Regions from separate parts of the Bacillus sp. 1A genome, predicted to be linked through region 3. Evidence: a T-box and tRNA genes for the amino acid it is inferred to sense, from the RefSeq annotation. Region 3 holds a T-box; the other regions hold tRNA genes.
The links. The T-box of region 3 lies ahead of pheS (phenylalanine--tRNA ligase subunit alpha). A T-box ahead of a tRNA ligase gene usually reads a tRNA of that ligase, here a tRNA-Phe.
Positions count from the first base shown of each region.

Region 1: it has a tRNA-Phe gene. The T-box ahead of pheS (phenylalanine--tRNA ligase subunit alpha) is inferred to sense a tRNA for this amino acid. The anticodon was not compared.
Region 2: it has a tRNA-Phe gene. The T-box ahead of pheS (phenylalanine--tRNA ligase subunit alpha) is inferred to sense a tRNA for this amino acid. The anticodon was not compared.

Region 1 is NZ_JBQYLZ010000001.1:5,829,088-5,838,414, reverse strand. Features, by position in the region: rRNA gene ACUN0F_RS30005 (16S ribosomal RNA) at 1-1,013, shown strand, start outside; rRNA gene ACUN0F_RS30000 (23S ribosomal RNA) at 1,159-4,080, shown strand; rRNA gene rrf (5S ribosomal RNA) at 4,182-4,297, shown strand; tRNA gene ACUN0F_RS29990 (tRNA-Val) at 4,303-4,378, shown strand; tRNA gene ACUN0F_RS29985 (tRNA-Tyr) at 4,387-4,470, shown strand; tRNA gene ACUN0F_RS29980 (tRNA-Gln) at 4,482-4,556, shown strand; tRNA gene ACUN0F_RS29975 (tRNA-Lys) at 4,561-4,636, shown strand; tRNA gene ACUN0F_RS29970 (tRNA-Leu) at 4,651-4,731, shown strand; tRNA gene ACUN0F_RS29965 (tRNA-Gly) at 4,761-4,835, shown strand; tRNA gene ACUN0F_RS29960 (tRNA-Leu) at 4,852-4,940, shown strand; tRNA gene ACUN0F_RS29955 (tRNA-Arg) at 4,944-5,017, shown strand; tRNA gene ACUN0F_RS29950 (tRNA-Pro) at 5,028-5,101, shown strand; tRNA gene ACUN0F_RS29945 (tRNA-Ala) at 5,117-5,189, shown strand; tRNA gene ACUN0F_RS29940 (tRNA-Ser) at 5,210-5,302, shown strand; tRNA gene ACUN0F_RS29935 (tRNA-Ser) at 5,361-5,453, shown strand; tRNA gene ACUN0F_RS29930 (tRNA-Met) at 5,477-5,553, shown strand; tRNA gene ACUN0F_RS29925 (tRNA-Asp) at 5,557-5,632, shown strand; tRNA gene ACUN0F_RS29920 (tRNA-Phe) at 5,641-5,716, shown strand; tRNA gene ACUN0F_RS29915 (tRNA-Thr) at 5,726-5,798, shown strand; tRNA gene ACUN0F_RS29910 (tRNA-Trp) at 5,805-5,875, shown strand; tRNA gene ACUN0F_RS29905 (tRNA-Ile) at 5,887-5,963, shown strand; tRNA gene ACUN0F_RS29900 (tRNA-Asn) at 5,972-6,046, shown strand; tRNA gene ACUN0F_RS29895 (tRNA-Glu) at 6,048-6,119, shown strand; gene ACUN0F_RS29890 (CBS domain-containing protein) at 6,250-6,669, shown strand; gene ACUN0F_RS29885 (DUF3965 domain-containing protein) at 6,964-8,115, shown strand; gene ACUN0F_RS29880 (hypothetical protein) at 8,344-8,682, opposite strand; gene ACUN0F_RS29875 (SH3 domain-containing protein) at 8,688-9,327, opposite strand, start outside.
Region 2 is NZ_JBQYLZ010000001.1:6,040,429-6,049,755, reverse strand. Features, by position in the region: rRNA gene ACUN0F_RS31005 (23S ribosomal RNA) at 1-810, shown strand, start outside; rRNA gene rrf (5S ribosomal RNA) at 912-1,027, shown strand; tRNA gene ACUN0F_RS30995 (tRNA-Asn) at 1,036-1,110, shown strand; tRNA gene ACUN0F_RS30990 (tRNA-Ser) at 1,113-1,204, shown strand; tRNA gene ACUN0F_RS30985 (tRNA-Glu) at 1,222-1,296, shown strand; tRNA gene ACUN0F_RS30980 (tRNA-Val) at 1,302-1,377, shown strand; tRNA gene ACUN0F_RS30975 (tRNA-Met) at 1,402-1,478, shown strand; tRNA gene ACUN0F_RS30970 (tRNA-Asp) at 1,482-1,557, shown strand; tRNA gene ACUN0F_RS30965 (tRNA-Phe) at 1,567-1,642, shown strand; tRNA gene ACUN0F_RS30960 (tRNA-Thr) at 1,661-1,736, shown strand; tRNA gene ACUN0F_RS30955 (tRNA-Tyr) at 1,747-1,830, shown strand; tRNA gene ACUN0F_RS30950 (tRNA-Trp) at 1,838-1,911, shown strand; tRNA gene ACUN0F_RS30945 (tRNA-His) at 1,931-2,006, shown strand; tRNA gene ACUN0F_RS30940 (tRNA-Gln) at 2,070-2,144, shown strand; tRNA gene ACUN0F_RS30935 (tRNA-Gly) at 2,150-2,224, shown strand; tRNA gene ACUN0F_RS30930 (tRNA-Cys) at 2,239-2,309, shown strand; tRNA gene ACUN0F_RS30925 (tRNA-Leu) at 2,319-2,400, shown strand; gene ACUN0F_RS30920 (DUF3884 family protein) at 2,613-2,933, opposite strand; gene ACUN0F_RS30915 (YebC/PmpR family DNA-binding transcriptional regulator) at 3,285-4,004, shown strand; partial or broken gene ACUN0F_RS30910 (NUDIX hydrolase) at 4,153-4,618, shown strand; gene ACUN0F_RS30905 (transglycosylase domain-containing protein) at 5,046-5,822, shown strand; gene ACUN0F_RS30900 (DsbA family protein) at 6,011-6,661, shown strand; tRNA gene ACUN0F_RS30895 (tRNA-Gly) at 6,776-6,849, shown strand; gene ACUN0F_RS30890 (MerR family transcriptional regulator) at 7,084-7,347, shown strand; gene ACUN0F_RS30885 (RNA-guided endonuclease InsQ/TnpB family protein) at 7,344-8,501, shown strand; gene queG (tRNA epoxyqueuosine(34) reductase QueG) at 8,661-9,327, shown strand, end outside.
Region 3 is NZ_JBQYLZ010000001.1:2,018,355-2,027,681, forward strand. Features, by position in the region: gene ACUN0F_RS10175 (DHA2 family efflux MFS transporter permease subunit) at 1-785, shown strand, start outside; gene ACUN0F_RS10180 (ammonia permease) at 807-1,163, opposite strand; gene ACUN0F_RS10185 (hypothetical protein) at 1,202-1,573, opposite strand; gene ACUN0F_RS10190 (sigma-70 family RNA polymerase sigma factor) at 1,720-2,262, shown strand; gene ACUN0F_RS10195 (DUF4179 domain-containing protein) at 2,284-3,312, shown strand; gene ACUN0F_RS10200 (lysostaphin resistance A-like protein) at 3,340-4,014, opposite strand; gene ACUN0F_RS10205 (lysostaphin resistance A-like protein) at 4,255-4,968, opposite strand; gene ACUN0F_RS10210 (HD domain-containing protein) at 5,108-5,665, opposite strand; gene sspI (small acid-soluble spore protein SspI) at 5,845-6,054, opposite strand; gene ACUN0F_RS10220 (TrmH family RNA methyltransferase) at 6,137-6,934, shown strand; T-box leader at 6,983-7,211, shown strand; gene pheS (phenylalanine--tRNA ligase subunit alpha) at 7,255-8,289, shown strand; gene pheT (phenylalanine--tRNA ligase subunit beta) at 8,308-9,327, shown strand, end outside.

The DNA.
Region 1 (9,327 bases), 3.8 Mb from region 3:
TAATACGTAGGTGGCAAGCGTTATCCGGAATTATTGGGCGTAAAGCGCGCGCAGGTGGTTTCTTAAGTCTGATGTGAAAGCCCACGGCTCAACCGTGGAGGGTCATTGGAAACTGGGAGACTTGAGTGCAGAAGAGGAAAGTGGAATTCCATGTGTAGCGGTGAAATGCGTAGAGATATGGAGGAACACCAGTGGCGAAGGCGACTTTCTGGTCTGTAACTGACACTGAGGCGCGAAAGCGTGGGGAGCAAACAGGATTAGATACCCTGGTAGTCCACGCCGTAAACGATGAGTGCTAAGTGTTAGAGGGTTTCCGCCCTTTAGTGCTGAAGTTAACGCATTAAGCACTCCGCCTGGGGAGTACGGCCGCAAGGCTGAAACTCAAAGGAATTGACGGGGGCCCGCACAAGCGGTGGAGCATGTGGTTTAATTCGAAGCAACGCGAAGAACCTTACCAGGTCTTGACATCCTCTGAAAACCCTAGAGATAGGGCTTCTCCTTCGGGAGCAGAGTGACAGGTGGTGCATGGTTGTCGTCAGCTCGTGTCGTGAGATGTTGGGTTAAGTCCCGCAACGAGCGCAACCCTTGATCTTAGTTGCCATCATTAAGTTGGGCACTCTAAGGTGACTGCCGGTGACAAACCGGAGGAAGGTGGGGATGACGTCAAATCATCATGCCCCTTATGACCTGGGCTACACACGTGCTACAATGGACGGTACAAAGAGCTGCAAGACCGCGAGGTGGAGCTAATCTCATAAAACCGTTCTCAGTTCGGATTGTAGGCTGCAACTCGCCTACATGAAGCTGGAATCGCTAGTAATCGCGGATCAGCATGCCGCGGTGAATACGTTCCCGGGCCTTGTACACACCGCCCGTCACACCACGAGAGTTTGTAACACCCGAAGTCGGTGGGGTAACCTTTATGGAGCCAGCCGCCTAAGGTGGGACAGATGATTGGGGTGAAGTCGTAACAAGGTAGCCGTATCGGAAGGTGCGGCTGGATCACCTCCTTTCTATGGAGAATTGATGAACGCTGTTCATCAATATAAGTTTCCGTGTTTCGTTTTGTTCAGTTTTGAGAGAACTATCTCTCATATATAAATGTATGTTCTTTGAAAACTAGATAACAGTGTAGCTCATATTTTTTAATTTTAGTTTGGTTAAGTTAGAAAGGGCGCACGGTGGATGCCTTGACACTAGGAGTCGATGAAGGACGGGACTAACGCCGATATGCTTCGGGGAGCTGTAAGTAAGCTTTGATCCGAAGATTTCCGAATGGGGAAACCCACCATACGTAATGGTATGGTATCCTTGCCTGAATACATAGGGTAAGGAAGACAGACCCAGGGAACTGAAACATCTAAGTACCTGGAGGAAGAGAAAGCAAATGCGATTTCCTGAGTAGCGGCGAGCGAAACGGAACATAGCCCAAACCAAGAGGCTTGCCTCTTGGGGTTGTAGGACATTCTATACGGAGTTACAAAGGAACGAGGTAGACGAAGCGACCTGGAAAGGTCCGTCGTAGAGGGTAACAACCCCGTAGTCGAAACTTCGTTCTCTCTTGAATGTATCCTGAGTACGGCGGAACACGTGAAATTCCGTCGGAATCTGGGAGGACCATCTCCCAAGGCTAAATACTCCCTAGTGATCGATAGTGAACCAGTACCGTGAGGGAAAGGTGAAAAGCACCCCGGAAGGGGAGTGAAAGAGATCCTGAAACCGTGTGCCTACAAATAGTCAGAGCCCGTTAATGGGTGATGGCGTGCCTTTTGTAGAATGAACCGGCGAGTTACGATCCCGTGCGAGGTTAAGCTGAAGAGGCGGAGCCGCAGCGAAAGCGAGTCTGAATAGGGCGTTTAGTACGTGGTCGTAGACCCGAAACCAGGTGATCTACCCATGTCCAGGGTGAAGTTCAGGTAACACTGAATGGAGGCCCGAACCCACGCACGTTGAAAAGTGCGGGGATGAGGTGTGGGTAGCGGAGAAATTCCAATCGAACCTGGAGATAGCTGGTTCTCCCCGAAATAGCTTTAGGGCTAGCCTTAAGTGTAAGAGTCTTGGAGGTAGAGCACTGATTGAACTAGGGGTCCTCATCGGATTACCGAATTCAGTCAAACTCCGAATGCCAATGACTTATCCTTAGGAGTCAGACTGCGAGTGATAAGATCCGTAGTCAAGAGGGAAACAGCCCAGATCGCCAGCTAAGGTCCCAAAGTGTGTATTAAGTGGAAAAGGATGTGGAGTTGCTTAGACAACTAGGATGTTGGCTTAGAAGCAGCCACCATTTAAAGAGTGCGTAATAGCTCACTAGTCGAGTGACTCTGCGCCGAAAATGTACCGGGGCTAAATACACCACCGAAGCTGCGAATTGATACCAATGGTATCAGTGGTAGGGGAGCGTTCTAAGTGCAGTGAAGTCAGACCGGAAGGACTGGTGGAGCGCTTAGAAGTGAGAATGCCGGTATGAGTAGCGAAAGACGGGTGAGAATCCCGTCCACCGAATGCCTAAGGTTTCCTGAGGAAGGCTCGTCCGCTCAGGGTTAGTCAGGACCTAAGCCGAGGCCGACAGGCGTAGGCGATGGACAACAGGTTGATATTCCTGTACCACCTCTTTATCGTTTGAGCAATGGAGGGACGCAGAAGGATAGAAGAAGCGTGCGATTGGTTGTGCACGTCCAAGCAGTTAGGCTGATAAGTAGGCAAATCCGCTTATCATGAAGGCTGAGCTGTGATGGGGAAGCTCCTTATGGAGCGAAGTCTTTGATTCCCCGCTGCCAAGAAAAGCTTCTAGCGAGATAAAAGGTGCCTGTACCGCAAACCGACACAGGTAGGCGAGGAGAGAATCCTAAGGTGTGCGAGAGAACTCTGGTTAAGGAACTCGGCAAAATGACCCCGTAACTTCGGGAGAAGGGGTGCTTTCTTAACGGAAAGCCGCAGTGAATAGGCCCAAGCGACTGTTTAGCAAAAACACAGGTCTCTGCGAAGCCGTAAGGCGAAGTATAGGGGCTGACACCTGCCCGGTGCTGGAAGGTTAAGGAGAGGGGTTAGCGTAAGCGAAGCTCTGAACTGAAGCCCCAGTAAACGGCGGCCGTAACTATAACGGTCCTAAGGTAGCGAAATTCCTTGTCGGGTAAGTTCCGACCCGCACGAAAGGTGTAACGATTTGGGCACTGTCTCAACCAGAGACTCGGTGAAATTATAGTACCTGTGAAGATGCAGGTTACCCGCGACAGGACGGAAAGACCCCGTGGAGCTTTACTGTAGCCTGATATTGAATTTTGGTACAGTTTGTACAGGATAGGCGGGAGCCATTGAAACCGGAGCGCTAGCTTCGGTGGAGGCGCTGGTGGGATACCGCCCTGACTGTATTGAAATTCTAACCTACGGGTCTTATCGACCCGGGAGACAGTGTCAGGTGGGCAGTTTGACTGGGGCGGTCGCCTCCTAAAGTGTAACGGAGGCGCCCAAAGGTTCCCTCAGAATGGTTGGAAATCATTCGTAGAGTGCAAAGGCATAAGGGAGCTTGACTGCGAGACCTACAAGTCGAGCAGGGACGAAAGTCGGGCTTAGTGATCCGGTGGTTCCGCATGGAAGGGCCATCGCTCAACGGATAAAAGCTACCCCGGGGATAACAGGCTTATCTCCCCCAAGAGTCCACATCGACGGGGAGGTTTGGCACCTCGATGTCGGCTCATCGCATCCTGGGGCTGTAGTCGGTCCCAAGGGTTGGGCTGTTCGCCCATTAAAGCGGTACGCGAGCTGGGTTCAGAACGTCGTGAGACAGTTCGGTCCCTATCCGTCGTGGGCGTAGGAAATTTGAGAGGAGCTGTCCTTAGTACGAGAGGACCGGGATGGACGCACCGCTGGTGTACCAGTTGTTCTGCCAAGGGCATAGCTGGGTAGCTATGTGCGGAAGGGATAAGTGCTGAAAGCATCTAAGCATGAAGCCCCCCTCAAGATGAGATTTCCCATAGCGTAAGCTAGTAAGATCCCTGAAAGATGATCAGGTTGATAGGTTCGAGGTGGAAGCATGGTGACATGTGGAGCTGACGAATACTAATAGATCGAGGACTTAACCATATAATATGAAGCAATGTTATCTAGTTTTGAAAGAATATAAAAAACTTGTTGACTTTAAAAGTTAAATAAGTTAAAATGATTCTTGTCTTAAATGAATATAGTCTGGTAATGATGGCAGAGAGGTCACACCCGTTCCCATACCGAACACGGAAGTTAAGCTCTCTAGCGCCGATGGTAGTTGGGACCTTGTCCCTGTGAGAGTAGGACGTTGCCAGGCAAAATGGAGGATTAGCTCAGCTGGGAGAGCACCTGCCTTACAAGCAGGGGGTCGGCGGTTCGATCCCGTCATCCTCCACCATATATGTCGGAGGGGTAGCGAAGTGGCTAAACGCGGCGGACTGTAAATCCGCTCCTTCGGGTTCGGCAGTTCGAATCTGCCCCCCTCCACCATTCTTAATTAATGGGCTATAGCCAAGCGGTAAGGCAACGGACTTTGACTCCGTCATGCGCTGGTTCGAATCCAGCTAGCCCAGCCATTAAGAGCCATTAGCTCAGTTGGTAGAGCATCTGACTTTTAATCAGAGGGTCGAAGGTTCGAATCCTTCATGGCTCACCATTTTAACAAAATATGCGGGTGTGGCGGAATTGGCAGACGCACTAGACTTAGGATCTAGCGCCTTTGGCGTGGGGGTTCGACTCCCTTCACCCGCACTTTTAATAAAATAACTCAAACATGTCTTGCGGAAGTAGTTCAGTGGTAGAATACAACCTTGCCAAGGTTGGGGTCGCGGGTTCGAATCCCGTCTTCCGCTCCAATTTTCAATATGACATGCCGGGGTGGCGGAACAGGCAGACGCACAGGACTTAAAATCCTGCGGTGGGTGACCACCGTGCGGGTTCGACCCCCGCCCTCGGCACCATATGCGCCCGTAGCTCAATTGGATAGAGCGTTTGACTACGGATCAAGAGGTTAGGGGTTCGACTCCTCTCGGGCGCGCTTTTATTAACGGGAAGTGGCTCAGCTTGGTAGAGCACCTGGTTTGGGACCAGGGGGTCGCAGGTTCAAATCCTGTCTTCCCGATATTCCCAAAAACATGGGGCCTTAGCTCAGCTGGGAGAGCGCCTGCCTTGCACGCAGGAGGTCAGCGGTTCGATCCCGCTAGGCTCCACTTTATTTATTATATGTCTCGGAGGTATACCCAAGTTCGGCTGAAGGGATCGGTCTTGAAAACCGACAGGCGGTGAGAATCGCGCGGGGGTTCGAATCCCTCTACCTCCTCCATTTTCTTTTTAAATGGTTTAGATACATATAATAATAAAATTTTTATTTTTTCCTTCATGGAGGTATACCCAAGTTCGGCTGAAGGGATCGGTCTTGAAAACCGACAGGCGGCGAGAGTCGCGCGGGGGTTCGAATCCCTCTACCTCCTCCATTTTTTAAAAAACATTATATTGTCGTGGGGTGGAGCAGCACGGTAGCTCGTCGGGCTCATAACCCGAAGGTCGCAGGTTCAAATCCTGTCCCCGCAACCAAATGGTCCCGTGGTGTAGTGGTTAACATGCCTGCCTGTCACGCAGGAGATCGCCGGTTCGACCCCGGTCGGGACCGCCATTTATGTTGGCTCGGTAGCTCAGTCGGTAGAGCAGAGGACTGAAAATCCTCGTGTCGGCGGTTCGATTCCGTCCCGAGCCACCATTTTTTTATGCCGACTTAGCTCAATTGGTAGAGCAACTGACTTGTAATCAGTAGGTTGGGGGTTCAAGTCCTCTAGTCGGCATCCTTTAGGGGCATAGTTTAAAGGTAGAACTGAGGTCTCCAAAACCTCCAGTGTGGGTTCGATTCCTACTGCCCCTGTAAAAGTGTATGGGCCTATAGCTCAGCTGGTTAGAGCGCACGCCTGATAAGCGTGAGGTCGATGGTTCGAGTCCATTTAGGCCCACCATATATTATTCCGCAGTAGCTCAGTGGTAGAGCTATCGGCTGTTAACCGATCGGTCGTAGGTTCGAGTCCTACCTGCGGAGCCATGGCCCGTTGGTCAAGTGGTTAAGACACCGCCCTTTCACGGCGGTAACACGGGTTCGAATCCCGTACGGGTCATAAAAAAAAGAGTCAGCAATATGCTGACTCTTTTTTATTTTGTGGAATCCTCCTTTATCAACTGATTTTCCTGAAATAAATAAAGGGATTTAGGAAAAGCTATGGTATGTATAAAAAGGAGGAGACAAAAATGACACGAGTGAGAGACTTTATGAGTACTGATGTTGTACATTGTACACCGCTAGACAATGTATATGAGGCTGCTGTAAAGATGAAAGAAGAATCGATTGGATTGATTCCAGTTGTTGAAAATGAGCAAGTTGTTGGGCTTGTTACGGACCGAGATTTAGTTGTTCGTGGGATTGCTGAGAAACATCCTGGATCTAATAAAATTACAAATGTAATGACAACAAACATTGTTTCAGTTTCTCCAGATGAACCTATTGAAAAGGCTACAGAGTTAATGGCACAGTATCAAATTAGACGATTGCCAGTAGTTGAGAGTGGTCAACTCGTTGGGATGTTAGCACTAGGAGATTTAGCTATAAAAGAATCGGCAGATGATCAAGCGGGATTTGCTTTAAGTGAAATATCAGAGCATACGGAATGAAGTGAGACTTTAATTAGTGGAATAAGTTACGTATAAACATCAGATACATTATTCTAGTATATAGGGTTAAGCTAATATGTTAGCATGATGTATCTGAGCCATTATATAATAAGTATACAGTTAGTAATTTCAACAGTTTATTTAAATTTGTCATTCTTAATTTTAAATAAGAGAAAAAATGATATACTGATAGATATAAGTATTATGATAGATTTCGAATATAACAATATTCATTGTTAATGATGTAATAATGGATTAATATTTCCTATGTAGACAAAAGGGAAGGGGAATTATATGAGGGCTGTACAGCGCGATCCAAATTGGAATTTGGTTACAGATACATATATAGAACCAAATAATTTCGCTGAATTATTTTCTTTACTTGTACCTTGTCATCCGAAAGGTGAAGGGAAAGAAAGAACTATATTAGTGTGGAAAGAAAAAGAATTTTATAAAGAAGAAAATTTAGCGGCATTTATCGTATATGGAATGGATAAAGCAAAAAATTTACCACAGTTTCATAAAGATGAAATTCCAACTTTATTACGTATTCTTCGTTTATGCCAAGAGATTGGCTGGTATGAAGAAGCAAATACTTTTATGGTAACTCAAGGACTAGCTGAGTTTGTTCACACTTCATTAGAATATGAAACGTGGGATCTTTTGACACAAGCGGTTGCTTTAAACTATTTAATTATTAAATATCGTATTGGTGAATTAACTGATGAGGATGTAGCAATTTGGGATAGAGTTAAATTTAATGAGAAATGTATAACGGACTGTAAACATTTATTATCCCATAAAGAAGTATTAGAATTTACATTCTTTTATATGTGTAAGAGAGCTAAATCTCTATCAAAAGAGCAATTAAATAGTGATATGATGAGTCTAGCGATGTATTGTAATACGTTTGTATATGACTTATATACACATGACTTATTACGAAAATATCGTAAGTGTACAGACTTCCTATCATACTATGGACCTAGTCAAGCGGTGTTAGCTTGTCAAAGAGCTGTACTTTCTCAAATTTCAGATCGATTAGACCCACTCAAGACTACTCATGTAGATGATTATTTATATGTAATGAAAGATATGATGGAGCATATGACGATAGGAATAATGGATCGATATGATCATTTTATCGGGAAGTTATTATCATATGTGCCATTTTTCGAAATGATTCAAGTTCCACAACATGCGTATTATTGTGAAGAATTATTGTATATTTGTAAGGGCATTGAATATAAAGAAGAAATATTACGCAATTATATATTTATACAATTACATGATTGTTTACCATCATTCTTTAAGCTATTTCTTAAAAATAAACGTTATGCAACAATTCATGATATTCTGTTCTATTGGTGTGATGATGAACAAAGAATGAGCTTAGAGAAAAAATATAATCTTAGCTTTATTTATGAAAAATATGCTTGCGGATAAAAAGCATTTTCTATATAAATTAAAAAGGATCTCAAGTTTATGTGAGATCCTTTTTTTATTAGTAAAGCAAGGAGAACGCAATTAAGACGAGAAATAACATTCCATAAAGGAGAAATTGTGCCGTATTACTTCCTTGTATACCAAAAAAAGTATTTATTTTTGTGTATAAATTCAATATATATTTTATCGGATTATCTTTGAAAGATTGATACACAGTGTCTCCTCTTTCTAAGCTTCTTGTTCGTGTTTTTTTGTATTAGGAACATGAATGTATCTAGCTATGAATAATAAAACAGCCATAAAGAATACAGGAAATACGGTAGATAAATAAAAACCATTACTAATAATATTTGTTATTAGGGCACTTAATAGAAAGATGGCATTATATATATGAGCAATTTTTTGTTTTAGTTGTACTTGAAAGGATTCCATCATAATTTCTAAAGCAACAAAAGCAATGATAATAGATAAAAATACAGTGTTTGTATTGTAAATGATTAAACAACAGATTAAACCTAAAAAGGCGAAGTATTCAATTAAGAGAGGTATATTGATATTGCGTTGCATACAATTTACCTAACTAAATATGGCAGTGGGTTTACTGCATTTGTTTTTTCAAAATTCCATTCTCCATTGTGTAATTCAAAATGAAGATGTTGCCCGTATGAATGACCTGTGTTTCCCATATGACCTACTAATTGTCCAGCTTGTACTTGATCACCAGCTTGTACAGTGCGATCTTTCATGTGTGCATAGACTGTCGTATATAATTTCCCGTTTATTTGATGGGCGATGAACACAACATTGCCATAGCTAGCTGAATAATATGATTTCACAACTTTACCTGCAGCTGCCGCCTGGATCGAGACATTACCTTGAGCTGCAATATCTATACCATAATGCATTTGTTCCCAACGCATATCAAAGGTTGAGCTAATTCTTCCTTGAGTAGGGAATTTGAAAACTGCTGGAATGGAAGTAGGTTGAGCCGTTTGAGCTTGTGATTGCATTTGATTTTGCACCACATAATGTTTTGCCACGTATCCGTATCCTGTGCCAAAACGAATTTTATACCAAGTTCCTACAGTTTCCACTACTTGTATTTGTGTACCATTTTGTAATGAACCAAGTAGTGCACCACTTGTACTAGCGTTGCCACGTACATTAAGTTTAGGTGTTGCAACTGTGTATTTCGTATTAGTTTGAACTGTG
Region 2 (9,327 bases), 4.0 Mb from region 3:
ATTGAATTTTGGTACAGTTTGTACAGGATAGGCGGGAGCCATTGAAACCGGAGCGCTAGCTTCGGTGGAGGCGCTGGTGGGATACCGCCCTGACTGTATTGAAATTCTAACCTACGGGTCTTATCGACCCGGGAGACAGTGTCAGGTGGGCAGTTTGACTGGGGCGGTCGCCTCCTAAAGTGTAACGGAGGCGCCCAAAGGTTCCCTCAGAATGGTTGGAAATCATTCGTAGAGTGCAAAGGCATAAGGGAGCTTGACTGCGAGACCTACAAGTCGAGCAGGGACGAAAGTCGGGCTTAGTGATCCGGTGGTTCCGCATGGAAGGGCCATCGCTCAACGGATAAAAGCTACCCCGGGGATAACAGGCTTATCTCCCCCAAGAGTCCACATCGACGGGGAGGTTTGGCACCTCGATGTCGGCTCATCGCATCCTGGGGCTGTAGTCGGTCCCAAGGGTTGGGCTGTTCGCCCATTAAAGCGGTACGCGAGCTGGGTTCAGAACGTCGTGAGACAGTTCGGTCCCTATCCGTCGTGGGCGTAGGAAATTTGAGAGGAGCTGTCCTTAGTACGAGAGGACCGGGATGGACGCACCGCTGGTGTACCAGTTGTTCTGCCAAGGGCATAGCTGGGTAGCTATGTGCGGAAGGGATAAGTGCTGAAAGCATCTAAGCATGAAGCCCCCCTCAAGATGAGATTTCCCATAGCGTAAGCTAGTAAGATCCCTGAAAGATGATCAGGTTGATAGGTTCGAGGTGGAAGCATGGTGACATGTGGAGCTGACGAATACTAATAGATCGAGGACTTAACCATATAATATGTAGCAATGTTATCTAGTTTTGAGAGAACATAAAAAAACTTGTTGACTTTTAAAGTAAATAAGTTATAATAATGATTGTCTCAAAAGAATAATGTCTGGTAATGATGGCAGAGAGGTCACACCCGTTCCCATACCGAACACGGAAGTTAAGCTCTCTAGCGCCGATGGTAGTTGGGACCTTGTCCCTGTGAGAGTAGGACGTTGCCAGGCAATATTATTCCGCAGTAGCTCAGCGGTAGAGCTATCGGCTGTTAACCGATCGGTCGTAGGTTCGATTCCTACCTGCGGAGCCATTGGAGAGCTGTCCGAGTTGGCCGAAGGAGCACGATTGGAAATCGTGTATACGTCACAAGCGTATCAAGGGTTCGAATCCCTTGCTCTCCGCCATAGGATTTATCATATTTGGCCCGTTGGTCAAGTGGTTAAGACACCGCCCTTTCACGGCGGTAACACGGGTTCGAATCCCGTACGGGTCACCACTTTTGGAGGATTAGCTCAGCTGGGAGAGCACCTGCCTTACAAGCAGGGGGTCGGCGGTTCGATCCCGTCATCCTCCACCATATAAATTATATGAATAGTATTATCGCGGGGTGGAGCAGCACGGTAGCTCGTCGGGCTCATAACCCGAAGGTCGCAGGTTCAAATCCTGTCCCCGCAACCAAATGGTCCCGTGGTGTAGTGGTTAACATGCCTGCCTGTCACGCAGGAGATCGCCGGTTCGACCCCGGTCGGGACCGCCATTTTAATAAGGCTCGGTAGCTCAGTCGGTAGAGCAGAGGACTGAAAATCCTCGTGTCGGCGGTTCGATTCCGTCCCGAGCCACCATTTATCTTAATAATATACGCCGGCTTAGCTCAATTGGTAGAGCAACTGACTTGTAATCAGTAGGTTGGGGGTTCAAGTCCTCTAGCCGGCACCATGTAAGTTTCGGAGGGGTAGCGAAGTGGCTAAACGCGGCGGACTGTAAATCCGCTCCTTCGGGTTCGGCAGTTCGAATCTGCCCCCCTCCACCATTTACATAGGGGCATAGTTTAAAGGTAGAACTGAGGTCTCCAAAACCTCCAGTGTGGGTTCGATTCCTACTGCCCCTGCCAAATATATTTACACAACATGGCGGTTGTGGCGAAGTGGTTAACGCACCGGATTGTGGCTCCGGCATTCGTGGGTTCGATTCCCATCAGTCGCCCCATTTTTATTTTTAAAATTACAAATAATCTAATTGATACTTACATATAATTAAGTAAGAATTCGATGGGCTATAGCCAAGCGGTAAGGCAACGGACTTTGACTCCGTCATGCGCTGGTTCGAATCCAGCTAGCCCAGCCATTTTTGCGGAAGTAGTTCAGTGGTAGAATACAACCTTGCCAAGGTTGGGGTCGCGGGTTCGAATCCCGTCTTCCGCTCCAATAAAATTTAACATGGCGGCATAGCCAAGTGGTAAGGCAGAGGTCTGCAAAACCTTTACCACCGGTTCAAATCCGGTTGCCGCCTTTCTTTTGTGCCGATGTGGCGGAATTGGCAGACGCGCACGACTCAAAATCGTGTTCCTTCGGGAGTGTCGGTTCGACCCCGACCATCGGTATCATGAACGGCGTAAAAAACTCTATACAATTAGTATAGAGTTTTTTTGTGTTTTCTTTTCATTACATGACAAAATAAGCACAAAAAGTGTACGGTGAGTAAACTGCGAAACATTAAAAGGATAAAAACAAACATTCATTTTTATCCTTTTAAGTGTGGTATTCTATAAAATTCCAGCAAAATATTGTATATACAATATTCCCTTCGAGCACTCTAGAGAGAATTTCTCCACCCCGGTGACATGAAGTTAAATCCGATAGCACCAGTAGATATTAGTACATTATCAACGGTTAAGTTTGTAATTTCTAAAAACCTCTTTTCAAACTCTTCTTTGTTGTACTTGTACATAGTTGAGTGGCACGCCCACATGTGCGTTGAAGTACTCAACCAATCTCCTAATTCCTTTAATTCAGGAAACGACTCAAATTGAATTGGTTCATCTAATTTCATGAATCTCACTTGATAGATAGTTGGGTTTAACTGCTCTCCTATTCCTTTCAGACCATGTGCTTTTTTCTCATGTGAATGTGTCATAATTCTCCTTCCATCTTTCTTCAAATTTTTTCCTGTTTTTATTATATAACGATAGAAAGTAGTTATAGGGAAATTATAGAAATATGTATCAGCGATATAAAAAGACTCTAACATTTCTGTTAGAGTCTTTTTTGTTAAATTATACTATGTGCTTCTAAAATTCGTAATAAATGTAGAAATTCATGTATAATATAACTTGTCGAAAGAACAAAATGATAGTAATTTATATTATGTCTGTAATATGAATCAAAAATGAACTTTTTATATTTCTTTTAAAAATGTGTTGAATACACATTATATTTCATATTAATATTTTTATGTAGATTTAAAACGGGAAAGAGAGTGGAAAGTATGGGTCGTAAATGGAATAATATTAAAGAAAAAAAAGCATCAAAAGATGCAAATACAAGCCGTATATACGCGAAATTTGGACGTGAGATTTATGTGGCAGCAAAACAAGGCGAGCCAGATCCAGAATCAAACCAAGCGCTTAGAGTTGTATTAGAACGTGCGAAAACATACAACGTGCCAAGAACAATTATTGATCGTGCAGTTGAAAAGGCAAAAGGCGGTTCAGAAGAAAATTATGACGAGCTTCGTTATGAAGGATTCGGACCAAACGGATCTATGGTAATTGTAGATACACTTACAAATAACGTAAACCGTACTGCAGCAGATGTACGAGCTGCATTTAGCAAAAACAGTGGTAACATGGGTGTAAACGGTTCTGTAGCTTACATGTTTGATGCGACAGCTGTTATCGGTCTTGAAGGTAAAACATCAGATGAAGTTCTTGAAATTTTAATGGAAGCAGATGTTGATGCACGTGACATTCTAGAAGAAGAAGATTCTGTTATCGTGTATGCTGAACCTGATCAATTCCATTCCGTACAATCTGCACTTAAAGATGCTGGTGTTGAAGAATTCACAGTTGCAGAATTAACAATGCTTGCACAAAGTGATGTAGAACTTCCTGAAGATGCTCAAGTACAATTTGAAAAAATGGTTGATGCATTAGAAGATTTAGAAGATGTGCAACAAGTTTACCACAACGTAGACTTAGGAGAATAATACGATAGAAGCCCCTATTCATTTAACGGATAGGGGCTTTTTTTCATGAAGTTAATTAAGAGGATGAATTAGTAAAGGTATTTTGTTTTAGATAGGGAATATGCTTATAGGGATATGTGAAATATTCATTATTGCTAGGAGGCTTAATATGGAACATAAAACACCAAAGCATATCGTTGCTGTAGCAGGTTATTTAACAAATGAAAAAGATGAAGTGTTATTAGCTAAAGTACATTGGCGATCGGATACGTGGGAGTTGCCAGGAGGACAGGTGGAAGAAGGAGAAGCGCTCGATCAAGCAATTTGTAGGGAAATAAATGTTTGAGGAAACGGGTTTAACTGTGAAGCCGGTTGGAGTTACAGGTGTTTACTATAATGCTTCTATGCATATTTGATCTGTTGTTTTTAAAGTCGCATATGTGAGCGGTGAAATAAAAATTCAACCTGAAGAAATACAAGAGGCTAAATTTGTTGCTTTAAATGAAGAGAACATAGATGAGTATATAACGCGTCCTCATATGAAATCCAGAACGCTTGATGCGATGAGAGCAACACATTGTATTCCGTACGAAACGTGGGAAGTGCAGCCATATAATTTAATAGGTAGATTGTAAAGAAAAGAGTAGCCGGTTTGAGATACAATCAAATCACTACTCTTTTTTGTATACTGTTTAAGAAAAAGGTCAAAATAATAATAGTGTTAGTGTTGATTTTTAGAACGTTTGTTCTGTATAATGTATGATATATTGTATACATTTAGATTACTAGATACTTACAAATATATATATTTGTAGATGATATAATGAAAATAGGGTGTTTTAATAGGGAAGTATAGGCTTAAGGTATACTCTGCTATTGGTTTAGCATAATCTATATTCAATATTTCAGATGAATAGTAGATAAAAAAAGACTGTGATACAATACTTTTTTATACCTTACAATGATGTAAGGTACGTGTAAGAGAAATCGATGGGATGTTTTTTTACAACAAGGTATTCTTAAAGTAAGAGTTATACGCTGTGTGGAAAAGAGGTGTTCAAGATGAAAGAACGAGTATTATCTAGGGTGAACTATCATCAAAAAGTTGCATTAAATCCAATGACTAAATTCTTTTATAAAGCCATTATTTTATTATTATTGTTAAGTTGTACGTTATTATTCATTGGAAATGTAATGATCGAGCAAAGTGATATTAGTAAATTACATGTACCGGCTAAGTTAGAGGTGCCAGAATCATTAACACATGCATTTATTGCGACAGAAGATAAAAGGTTTTATCATCATAATGGTTTAGATTATATAGCGATTGTCAGAGCGTCTGTTGAGAATATAAAGGCTGGTGGTGTTGTGCAAGGCGGAAGCACAATTACACAGCAGTTATCCAAAAATGCTTTTTTAACGAATGAACGTACATTTTCTCGTAAGTGGAAAGAAATTTTTTATACGAAAAAAATTGAACGTACATTTACGAAGGATGAAATTTTAAAATTGTATGTAAGTAATATTTATTACGGAGAAGGAGCATGGGGAATTGAAAAAGCAGCAAACCTTTACTTCGGTAAAAAGGTGAGCCAATTAACGTTGGCTGAAAGTGCAATGATGGCTGCTGTAGTAAAGGCACCCGCTTATTACTCACCTGCACAAAATTATGATAAGGCCGTAGAGAGACGAAATGTCGTTTTGAGATTAATGGAGAAAGAAGGCTATATCAATCATGATGAGTATGTGCAAGCAGTTAGTGAGAAATTAGTAATTCGTCATGATATAAAAACAGAGCGGTCGATGTTAAATAGTTCTCGTGAAAAAGCAGTAAGCTAAAGGAAGTTCCTACATAGGAGCTTCCTTTTTTTGAATAAATTGTGACAAATTGTGACACAATATCGTCACAAATATTGTGTTTTTGTAATTTATGTGAGCGTGTTCATTGCGTGACATATATAAGTGTTGATATTATGTGTATTGTGTACAATGTTGTATACAGAATATGAATTTAAAGAGGAATGTATATGAAATCAAATAAACTCATGGTTCTTGGTGTAGTTTTTTCTATCGCAGTATTGATTGTAATCGGAACAATAGCGTATAGCATCATAAATGACAAAAAAGATAAAGGGAATGAGATGTTTGCTTATTCCACACAACAATCTTTAGGGAAAGATGATGCCCCAGTTAAGGTAGTTGAATTTGGAGACTTCAAATGTCCTGCTTGTCGTACTTGGGATGTAACAGTATTACCACGATTAAAAGAAGAGTATATCGATAAAGGTAAAGTGCAGTTATACTTTATTAACTTCCCATTTATCGGAAAAGACTCTGATTTAGGTGCAGCAGCTGGTGAAGCAATTTATAAACAAGATCAAGATTCATTCTGGATTTTCTACGATGAGATTTATCAAAGTCAAAAGAAAGACACGGAAGAATGGATTACAGAAGAATTACTTCTTAACATTGTGAAAGAGAAGCTTCCGAAAGTTGATGTAGAACAATTTAAGAAAGATTTACACAGTAAAGAAATGAAAGAAAAAGTACGTAAAGATTCAGATCGTGCTCAAAAATTAAAAGTTCAAGGTGCTCCTTCAGTATATGTCAACGGAAATCTTGCAAACCCTGATTTCGATAGTATGAAGAAGGCGATTGATAAAGAATTGAAAAAGTGATGAGCTACTCATCACTTTTTCGACTTTTTTCGATAAAATTCTTGCTTCCGTTTTTTTTACATGCTATACTACTTTACATAAGTTATTCTAATATCTTATATGTATTTCATATTTGCGGGTGTAGTTTAGTGGTAAAACAAGAGCCTTCCAAGCTCTGGTCGAGAGTTCGATTCTCTTCACCCGCTCCAAATTTTATTAAATGTTTTTCTATAAATTGTGATCAACGCAGTGTTTCGTTTCTAAGATAAACGAGGCATTGCGTTTTTTAATGTTTGGAAAACATTATTTTATGCGAAAATAGAAGTAAAGAATAGTATTCCAAAAGTGAATTGCTAACTAATATAGACGTTACATAAAGGGTGAATTCATCTGAGGAGAAAGAAACAGTAAACAAAAATGTGCGTATATAGTAAAAAGTAATTATGAAACAATATAAACCAAAAGAATTTTCAGAAATGCTTAATGTCTCTGTTAAGACATTACAAAGGTGGGACAATCAAGGTGTTTTACCTGCTTACCGAAACCCAAAAGGAAGAAGATACTATACAGAAGAACAGTATAAGGAATATATGGGGATTCAAGAAGAACTTGTTCAGGATTTAATATCTATCATTCATGTATTTAGCTGTAGAATATATGGGTTGAGAAAATACAAAAAGAAAATGTCGGAGGATGGAGACTTATGAAAAGAACATATTTAATAGAAATCAAACCGACAACTGAACAAATTAATAAAATCCGTCAAACTATTGGGGTGTGTCGATATGTATATAACCTGTATATCTCTAAAAATAAAGAGGCATATGAGTCGGAGGGGAAATTTCTTAGTGGCTATGACTTTTCCAAATGGCTGAACAATATTCATACAAAAGAGTGTGACCAGTGGATTAAAGAAGTGTCGAGCAAAGCGGTAAAACAAGCGATTATGAATGGAGATAAAGCTTTTAAGCGGTTTTTTAAAGGTTTATCTAAGTTTCCACGATATAAAAAAAAGAGAAAGCAAGATGTGAAGTGCTACTTTCCGAAAAACAACAAAACAGATTGGACAGTAGAAAGACATAGAGTCAAAGTTCCTACAATTGGTTGGGTAAGGTTAAAAGAATATGGATATATCCCTAAAAATGCAACTGTAAAAAGTGGCACAGTATATCAAAGAGCAGGAAGATATTTTGTATCTGTACTTTGCGAATTGGAAGAAATGGCAACAAAGTTGGCACTCAATAAAATAGGTCTAGGGATTGATTTAGGAGTGAAGGATTTTGCTACACGTAGCGATGGTATCGTTCATGAAAACATCAACAAAACAATAAAAGTAAAAAAGATAGAAAAACGGTTAAAACGTGAACAACGCTCTTTAGCACGTAAATTTGAAAATCTAAAAAAGAGAGGTGAAAAATCTGTTACTAATAAAAGAGTGAATATAGATAAAAATGTTCTTAGAGTGCAAAAGTTGCATGCTCGATTAGCGAATATTCGAATAGAGTATGTAAAGTCTATTGTAACGAATGTGGTGAAAACCAAGCCAACGTTTATTACAGTGGAAGATTTGAATGTGAAAGGTATGATGAAGAATAAACATTTATCTAAAACAATTGCCAAGCAGTCTTTTTTTGCTTTTAAAACGTGGCTTTTGACGAAATGTGAGGAATATGGAATTGAATTACGTCAAGTAGACCGGTTTTATCCATCGTCAAAGTTATGCTCATGTTGCAGTCAAAAGAAAGCGGATTTAAAGTTATCTGACCGAGTATATACATGTGAATGTGGCAATGTAATGGATAGAGATTTGAACGCAGCGATCAACCTTTTACAAGCAAAAGAATATACAATACTAACGTAAATAGATTGTATATATGTACGGTGGGCTACATCGGAATTTACGCCTGTGGAGTGTCACAGCAAACTGTAGTAGCAAGTGATTAGCGAGGCAGGGCACGTAGAAGCAGGAATACTCTAAGAATATACATTTGTCTATATTTTTAGTAGCAGGCGATTAGGAATGGATTTTGAACAATTAAAGCAAGATGTAATTGCGTATAGTAAAACAATTGGTATAGATAAAATAGGCTTTGCTAGTGCTTCACCATTTGAGGAATTAAAGCAGCGCTTAATCCAACAGCAACAATTAAATTATCAATCTGGATTTGAAGAGCCTGATATAGAAAAGAGAACGAACCCACAGCTTCTACTACCTGGTGCAAAATCAATTATTGCGATTGCATTAGCGTATCCTTCAAAATTAAAAAATGCACCATTAAGTAAGCGCGGAGAACGCCGCGGTATTTTTTGTCGTGCCTCTTGGGGACAAGATTATCATCTTGTTTTACGAGATCGTTTGCAAAAATTAGAAGCATATTTAATTGAAAAACTTCCCGATATAGAAGTTAAGTCAATGGTTGATACGGGTGAATTAAGTGATCGAGCTGTTTCGGAGCGTGCCGGTATTGGATGGAGTGGTAAGAATTGCGCTATTATTACACCTGAATTTGGTTCGTATGTATATTTAGGAGAAATAATTACAAACGTTCCCTTCCCACCAGATCAACCGATAGAAGATCAATGTGGAAGTTGTACAAAATGTATTGATGTTTGTCCTACAGGCGCTTTAATACAAGGAGGACAGTTAGATTCGAAGAAATGTATTGCATTTTTAACACAGACGAAAG
Region 3 (9,327 bases):
ATAAAATGCTTGATTTACAAGTGTTTAAATACCCAGTATTTACTTTTACTTTAGTAATTAATGCAATTGTTACGATGGCATTATTCGGAGGTATGTTATTACTTCCGGTATATCTGCAAAACATTCGCGGTTTCACACCGATAGAATCAGGTTTATTACTACTGCCAGGATCATTAATTATGGGGATCATGGGACCTATTGCAGGTAAACTATTTGATAAGTATGGTATTCGTCCGTTAGCAATTGTCGGTTTAGCCATTACAACGTTTGCGACATATGAATTCACAACGTTATCGATGGATACACCGTATAGCGTTATTATGACGGATTATATTATACGTTCGATTGGTATGTCATTCATTATGATGCCAATTATGACAGCAGGTATGAACGCACTGCCGATGAAATTAATTTCTCACGGTACAGCAACGCAAAATACGTCAAGACAAGTAGCTGGTTCAATTGGAACAGCGATATTAATTACACTTATGACGCAACAAACGACTGCTCACGTAGCAGATTACGGCAACATGTTAACAACGTCAAACCCAATTTTAGTTGATAAAGTACACGGCATGGGGCAAAGTTTAGCAGCGATTGCTGGATCAGCGCAAGCAGGAGATGCGATGAGCACGCAACTATTATTTGGACAAATTTCAAAGCTATCTGCAATTAACGGTATTAACGATGCCTTCTTAATTGCAACGATACTCGCAGGGATTGCTTGGGTGTTATCGTTCTTCTTACCGTCAGGCAATAAATCAAATAGAAAAGCAGGGAATTAATTTCCCTGCTTTTTTGTCTTTTTAAAGAGTGAGATATAAAAAATGATAACCAGTTACGGAGCACAGCCCTGCTAGAAATAAAATTGTCCCCATAGAACGAATACTTGATATTTTTCTTCCGCTTATAATAGCTAATAGTCCAGCTAAAGAGAAGAAACCCCAATATAAAGTTCCCGAAATTGGAACCATCCCCTCTAAATCTATTCCATAACCTATACAAATAATAGGAACAACGATAAGTGAAATGCTAATTAAACCAGCTATAATAGTAAGTGATTTACGACATTTAATACCAGCAATAATTAAAAAAGTACCAACGATAAATGCGCATAACATTAAAGTAAGAGCTAAAATCATCCAAGTTAATATTCCAAACATTTTTGTATTACCTCCGATTTGTAGGTTGCTAAAAAATATTATATATAGAATGAATCACCTACAGACATGAGTTCCCAGAAGATAACACCTAATATTCCAGTGGTAAAAATAATGAATCCCATATTACGTATACTTTTAATTTTGGCTTGTACTCCACTTACCCCTGCTAATAATCCAGTTAAAGAAAACAGTATCCAATATAAAGTTGTTGAAATAGGGAGGATTGTATTGCTATCCACTCCCATGCCCCAAAAAACAAAAGGTAGTGTGACAAAGGAGAAGCTAAGTAGCCCCATTAAACCAACAAATAATTTACGATGTTTCATGCTAGTAACAATTAAAAAAATACCACCGAACAATCCGCATAAAACAAGAAGTGGCATATAAACAACCCAAAGTAAGCTCAACATATATAGTCTCCTTCTATAGTAATCAGTTATATTTTACTACATGAGGTTTATTTTGGATATTATTAATAAATATGTATAAATTGATAGAAATGAGAAGTAATGATACGAATTAATAGATATAGAGAACGTTAGAGAGGAGGGTGCATATGAAAATTACAGAAGAGAACGTTGCAATGCAGCTAAGGAAAAAGAATGAAAAAGCATTATACTTTATTATCGACGAGTATGGTGGACTTATAAAAAGTATTATTCAGAAGCATTTAGCTTCGTTTCAAGATGTACAAGAGGAATGTATGGATGATGTGTTATTAGCAATTTGGAATCATATTGAAAAGTATGATGAAGAGAAAAATACTTTAAAAAATTGGATCGCGGCTATTACAAAATACAAATCTATCGATTATGCGAAGAAATATGCGAAAACAGTAAATGAAAAAGGGTTAGATCAAATAGGTGAAATAGCGATGCATACCGATACGACTAAAAATGAAATTAGTAATGATATGGAACATATATTAGATCATTTAAAGAAGAACGATAAAGAAATCTTTATGAAGCATTACGTGGAAGAAGATAGTGTAGAAAATATTGCAGAGAAAATGGGAGTGAAAACTTCTTTTATATACAATCGTCTATCGAGAGGACGGAAGAAGTTAAGGTCATTATTTTTACATAACCGGATGAAATAAATAAGAAAAGAGGTGAAGAAAATGAAAGATCCATATGAAATGTTAAATGATATAAAAATGGATGAGAATGAATATGAAGAGGTTAACTTAACGCACATAGAGAAACAGAAAATAAAAAAGCGAATTCGTAAAAAAATAAACAAGAACAAAGCTCATACGAAACGGAATGTAGCGATTGTAACATCGGCTGCGGCATTATTTATTATGATGATGACTGTAGATATGAGAAGGATGATTGCGGATATACCGTTAATCGGAAGTAAAATGGAAGACTATGTAAACAGTAGAGGGGAACCTTTAAAAGAATATAAAACGACAATAGGACAAACAGTTAATGATAACGGTGTAGAAGTACGATTAGATGAAGTGATGATAGATGAAGGGCAGATTATTGTTAATAGTACGTTTAAGTCTAACAGTGTTAATCTAGGGGGGATTTTTTTACCGCACCCAGATGTTTATATAAATGGAAAAGAGTTAAATGGTAGTGGTGGTGGAGGTAAACAAAAAGTAAATGATTATACATACACATTTTTTACTACTACAAATTTGAAAGATTCACAAATGAATCCAATGGTATTGGATGGGGAACTAGATATACAAATTGTATATAGAAGACTTATGCCGTTAAAAGGTAAAACATCAATAAAAGGAGAATGGGGATTTTCTTTTAAAGCATCTGGAGACAAATTAAAAGCAGAAACGAAAACAATCCCAATCCATAAACATTTTAAATTAGAAAATGGTCAAAAAATAGAAGTGGAAGATTTAAAAGTTTCGCATATATCTGCGAAGTTGAACTATAAGATGTTGAACGGAACAAAGTTAGATGTAACATTTATGGGAAAAGATCAAGATGGGAAAGAGCTAAAACCAGTTTCAGGACATACACTATCCAAAAATAGTTATTGGCGGTTTGAAAAACTAGAGGATAATGTAACGAAAATTATACTGACACCTGTCCTAACTTCTGGTGAAGAAGGAGAAAAGAAAACGGATTATCGAAAAGTGCTAACGGAAGAAGAGTTCGAAGTTGTGATAAAAGAGTAAAGAGAGGTATCGTGATGATACCTCTCTTTATCCTAAAAAGGCTAACATATTATTCATAATATGAAGTAATATAGCTGGAATAATGGATTTTGTTTTTTTACATAAAATGGCCATAAATAGACCCATGATGAACATACTAAACATCACACCAGTTGAGTATATATGACCTATTCCGAAGAGGAAGCTAGACCCAAACGCTGCAATCCAAAATGGGAAGCGCTGTTGTAGGAAGTGAAGAATAATACCGCGGACTATAAGTTCTTCAAAAATAGGTACAAGTATAGCGCCACCTATTAGCAATAATAGTTTGTATTGTTTTAACATTTCTAGGTCTAAAGCGGATGACTGCTCTTTTACCGCATCAGGAAAAATATTATTAATTATAAATATATCATTAACGATATGTAGTCCGTAAAAAAGAATGATATAGATGTATGTGCTTACTTTTTTTAATGCTGTAAAGTTTAGTGTTGGGACAATTAAATTTCTTAATGGCTTATATGCATAAATTAAAATTAATAAAATGCACAATACAAATAAATGCCTCCCAAAAGTAGTAAGTGATTTTGTTAAAGCAATTTGTTTTGGATCGGTTAAACCTTCTGTATAAATAACGGTAGGAAGGCCTATAAAGAGATTGGCTAGGAATCCTGTTCCCCAAATCGCAAAAACGAGTGAAAATAGAAATTGTGAGAGTGACATAGGGTGTTTTTGTGGGTAAGTTAGTTGCGTGGCTTGTATAATAGTGAATCACCTATCCTTACTTGTTTTATAGTTATATATATAAAGATTATAGAATATTTATACAAAAAAGTCATCAGTGTAGTAAAAATGATATTTTGAAGCTAATATTTACAGACAGTAATGATTTTACATTGATGTTCTGTGCAAACGGAAGAGTTTGAAGTTGTAATAAAAGAGGTATCGCAATGATACCTCTTTTTAGCTCAAAAATGCCAACATATTATTCATAATATGAAATAACATAGCTGGAATAATGGATTTTGTTTTTTTACATAAAATAGCCATTAATAATCCCATGAAGAAAGTAATTACCATTACGCCAAGTGAGTATGTATGAGCGATACCGAAGAAGAAGCTTGTTACGATAGCTGCAATCCAAAATGGAAAGCGTTCTGAGAAGAAGCGGAGTATAAAACCACGGAAAATCAGCTCTTCAAAAATTGGTGTAAGTATTGCGAAGCCGAGAAGTAATAATATTTGATACTGCTTGAAAGCATCTAAGTTAAGTGCGGAAGATTGCTGCTTTGTTGCGTCTTGGAACATATAATTTAACAAGATGTAATTGAGTAAAATATTTATAGTGAAGAAAAGAAGTAAGTATACGTATGTATGCCATTCTTTAAGTGCTTTAAAGTTAAAAGATTTTAGTAGTAATTTTTTTGCGGGTTCGAATTTAAAAATGAAGAATAACAACACGGCTAGTTGTAATACGATACTTGCAGTATTTGCAATAGATTCATACAGGGCAATTTGTTTTTTATCTGTAAGACCGGCTGTATAAATTGTTAAGGGCATTGCGAGGAACACAGTAATAAGTCCGGTTCCGAAAAAAGCGAATAAAACGGAGCTAATAAATTGTCCCCATGACATAGAGTATTTCTGTTCATTAGAAAGTTGTGTAGCGGGTTGCATTTGTAAAATCACCTCTTTATATTTGTATATTTAATTGTAAAGTATTTTGTTTTTATATGTAATATTTAAATATTACATATAAAGGTGTATTTTCCATAAAATAATAAAAGAGGTATCACCCTATAGTGATGCCTCTTTCTCATTGATAACTATGTTCTGCCTTGTTATTCGATTTTGATTGCTCTATTTGCAATTCACGTTCTACCAATCGGTCTAACTGCTGAATAGCTTTAAGTGCTTTTTCATAAGAAATCGTTCTATAATGATGCGCTCCGCCCGGTTCTTCATCTGCTTCGTCTGCCCATTTAATAATGTTTTGAAGAGATGTCCTTTCAATTTCTTGCTGTACTAAGAAAGAATCTGTATGAAGAAGAATCGCGATAGAAATTTCTTTTGCTAGTTTCGGATGTTCCCCTAATCTAATAAGTAATTTATGAGCTCTTTCTGCTCCTTTAATTGCATGGATATCATTCTTTTTATACAAGTCATAATCCCATTCTCCCTCACTGTACCATGTGTGATGTCCGATATCATGAAGGAAACCAGCTTTTGTTGCAGCATCGACTGAGGCGTGATGCTTTTTAGCTAAGTGAAACGCATGGTAAGCGACAGCAATCGCGTGGACCATCCCAGAACGATTTACGTATTTTTGTGTAATATGGTGTTTGAAAATTTGTTCAAGCGTAATACGGTGCATAAAACATTCACTCCTTTTTATCTAATGGTGTCTATAAAGAAAATCGATCGGTTTAAATGTATTTTGAACATTGTACTCCATCGGGGTAGCGTTAGTAAAGTAGAAATGTTTAGGAGAAGAAAAATTTTATAGACATAAAAGGTCACCTTAGTTTTTTTTCTAAGGTGACCTTTTATTGTTTATTTTTTTAATCCCTGCTCCAGTGTTCCTAACATTTCGTGTTTTTCATTTTCATCAGCATTTTTCCAAATGACTTCGAATAAAACGCCAAGACCTGGAAGCATTTTTTCTTCACCGCTTTGAATTGCATCGACAATCGTTTCTTGTAATTGATCTTGTGAATTTCCAGATACATTCGCTAATACAGCACCGCGTAAATTAAAACTCATTATTTTCACCTCTTCTTCAGAATTGAAACTGACGTTAGTTTTTGTTCTTTTTTATGTAAATATGTATGAAAAATAGGCTATAATGATAAGACAAGAAGAGAGGGAAATACATATTATGAAAAACATTGATTCAGTGCAAAATCCGCGTGTGAAGCAGTGGAAAAAGCTGCAGACGAAAAAAGAGCGCGATAAAAAAGGTTTATTTTTTGTAGAAGGATTCCACTTAGTGGAAGAAGCTTTAAAAGCAGGAGTTGTAACAGAACTTATCGTTTCTGATCAGACAGATCTTCCGAAAGATTGGACAGTTAATGATGTGGAAATGTATATCGTACCTGAAGCAATCGTAAAAGTACTACGTGAAACAGAAACGACGCAAGGGGTATTTGCTGTTTGTGAGAAACATGAGAGTGAAGTAGCTCTTGCAGATGGAAAGTTTCTTTTATTGGATGGTCTTCAAGACCCGGGCAACTTAGGGACAATTATTCGTACAGCTGATGCAGCTGGTATTCATGCTGTTGTGCTTGGAGAAGGATGCGTTGATGCATATAATAGTAAAGTGCTTCGCTCTACACAAGGTTCTATTTTCCATTTACCAGTTGTAAAAGGGAACTTAGAAGAGTGGGTAGACAAGTTAAAAGAAAATAACGTTCCTGTATATGGAACAGCTCTTGAAAATGGAGTTCCGTATGGTGAAGTAACGCCAGCTGGTGGTTTTGCATTAATTGTAGGAAATGAAGGAAGCGGCGTAAGCCAAGAAATTCTTGCAAAAACGGATCAAAACTTGTATATTCCGATTTACGGCGGGGCAGAATCATTAAATGTTGCGGTTGCAGCAGGGATTTTAACGTATTATTTACAAAGCCCAGTTGCGAACAAATAAAAAACTTCTTATAATAAGTTGAAGTATATTATATTAAAAGTTAAATAACGAAAAACGTTGATAGAGAAGAGTAACTTACAAAATCGCCATATAGGGAGAGAATGCCTTAGACTGAAAGCATTCTTATGGTAGACGGAAGTGAATTCACCTCTGGAGTTGACGCCAGGACCATATATATGTAAAGGCGTTCCGGTCAGAATTGATCGTTATAACTAATGAGTGGGCAGACCTGGTCTGTCAATTTAGGGTGGTACCGCGAATTTACCTCGTCCCTTTTTGGGAGCGAGGTTTTTTTATTTTTAAAATTAGGAGGGTTCCAAATGGAAGCACGTTTAAAAGAGCTAAAGCAAAAAGCGTTAGAGCTTATTGAAGAAGCGAAAGAGCTAAAGGGCTTAAACGACGTACGCGTAGCATATTTAGGAAAAAAAGGTCCAATTACAGAAGTATTACGCGGCATGGGAAAATTATCAGCAGAAGAGCGTCCACGTATGGGAGCATTAGTAAATGAAGTACGTGAAGCAATCCAAACGCGTTTAGAAGACAAAATTGGTAACTTAGAAAAAGCAGTAATTGAAGCGAAATTAGCTACGGAAACAATTGATGTTACACTACCAGGTCGTCCTGTTGAAACAGGTTGTCACCATCCGTTAACAGCTGTTGTTGAACAAATTGAAGATGTATTCATCGGTATGGGTTATGAAGTAGCTGAAGGAACAGAAGTAGAAAAAGACTACTACAACTTCGAAGCATTAAATTTACCGAAAGATCACCCAGCGCGTGATATGCAAGATACATTCTACATTACAGAAGAAACGTTACTACGTACACATACATCTTCTGTGCAAGCACGTACGATGGAAAATAATAAAGAAAAAGGCCCAATTAAAATTATTTGTCCTGGTAAAGTGTATCGCCGCGATGACGATGATGCGACGCATTCACACCAATTCATGCAAATTGAAGGTCTTGTAATTGATAAAAACATTCGCATGAGTGACTTAAAAGGTACACTGCAAGTATTCGTGAAAAAGATGTTCGGTGAAGATCGTGAAATCCGTCTTCGTCCAAGTTTCTTCCCATTCACAGAGCCATCTGTAGAGATGGATATTTCTTGTATGATGTGTCACGGCAAAGGTTGCGGCACTTGTAAAGGAACTGGCTGGATCGAAATTTTAGGCGCAGGTATGGTTCACCCGAACGTACTTGAAATGGCTGGTTATGATTCAAAAGAATATCAAGGTTTCGCATTCGGTATGGGCGCAGAGCGTATCGCAATGTTGAAATACGGCGTAGATGACATTCGTCATTTCTATACAAATGATGTACGTTTCTTACAACAATTCAAACGAGCGTAAGGGAAGGAGAGGATAAGTATGTTCGTATCATATCGTTGGTTACAAGAGTATGTAGATATTAAGGATGTAACAGCACAAGAACTAGCAGACAAAATCACGAAAAGTGGTATTGAAGTAGAAGGTGTTGAAGTATTAAATAAAGGTGTAAAAGGTGTTGTAGTTGGTCACGTATTAGAATGTGAAAAACACCCAGAAGCTGATAAATTAAGCAAATGTTTAATCGATATCGGTGAAGAAGAGCCCGTTCAAATTATTTGTGGAGCTGCTAATATTGCAAAAGGTTTAAAAGTACCAGTTGCAAAAGTTGGTGCTGTACTTCCTGGTAACTTCAAAATTAAAAAAGCAAAACTACGCGGTGAAGCTTCGCACGGTATGGTTTGTGCGCTTCAAGAGCTTGGTATTGATGGAAAGTTAGTTTCAAAAGAATATGCAGACGGTATCTTCATCTTCCCAAGTGACGCTGAAGTTGGTGCAGACGCACTTGAAATTTTAAACTTACATGATGAAGTACTTGAGCTTGGTTTAACACCAAACCGTGCAGATTGCTTAAACATGTTAGGTGTTGCATATGAAGTCGCTGCTATTTATGGCCGTGAAGTAAAACTTCCAGCTATCAGCTTACAAGAAACGGCAGAAAAAACTTCTGATTACATTTCTGTAAGTGTAGAAGCGAAAGAAGAAAACCCATTATATATTGCAAAAATGGTGAAAAACGTAAAGATTGGTCCATCACCAATGTGGATGCAAACGCGCCTTATGGCAGCTGGCATTCGTCCAATTAGCAATGTAGTTGATATTACAAACTACATTTTAATGGAATACGGTCAACCGTTACATGCATTCGATTACGATAAATTAGGTTCAAAAGAAATCGTTGTTCGTCTTGCAAAAGAAGGCGAAAAAATTGAAACGTTAGATGATCAAGAGCGTACGTTACAAAGCCACCACCTTGTAATTACAAACGGAACAAAAGCTTTAGCTGTTGCTGGTGTAATGGGCGGAGCGGATTCTGAAGTTACAAATGAGACAGTAAACGTT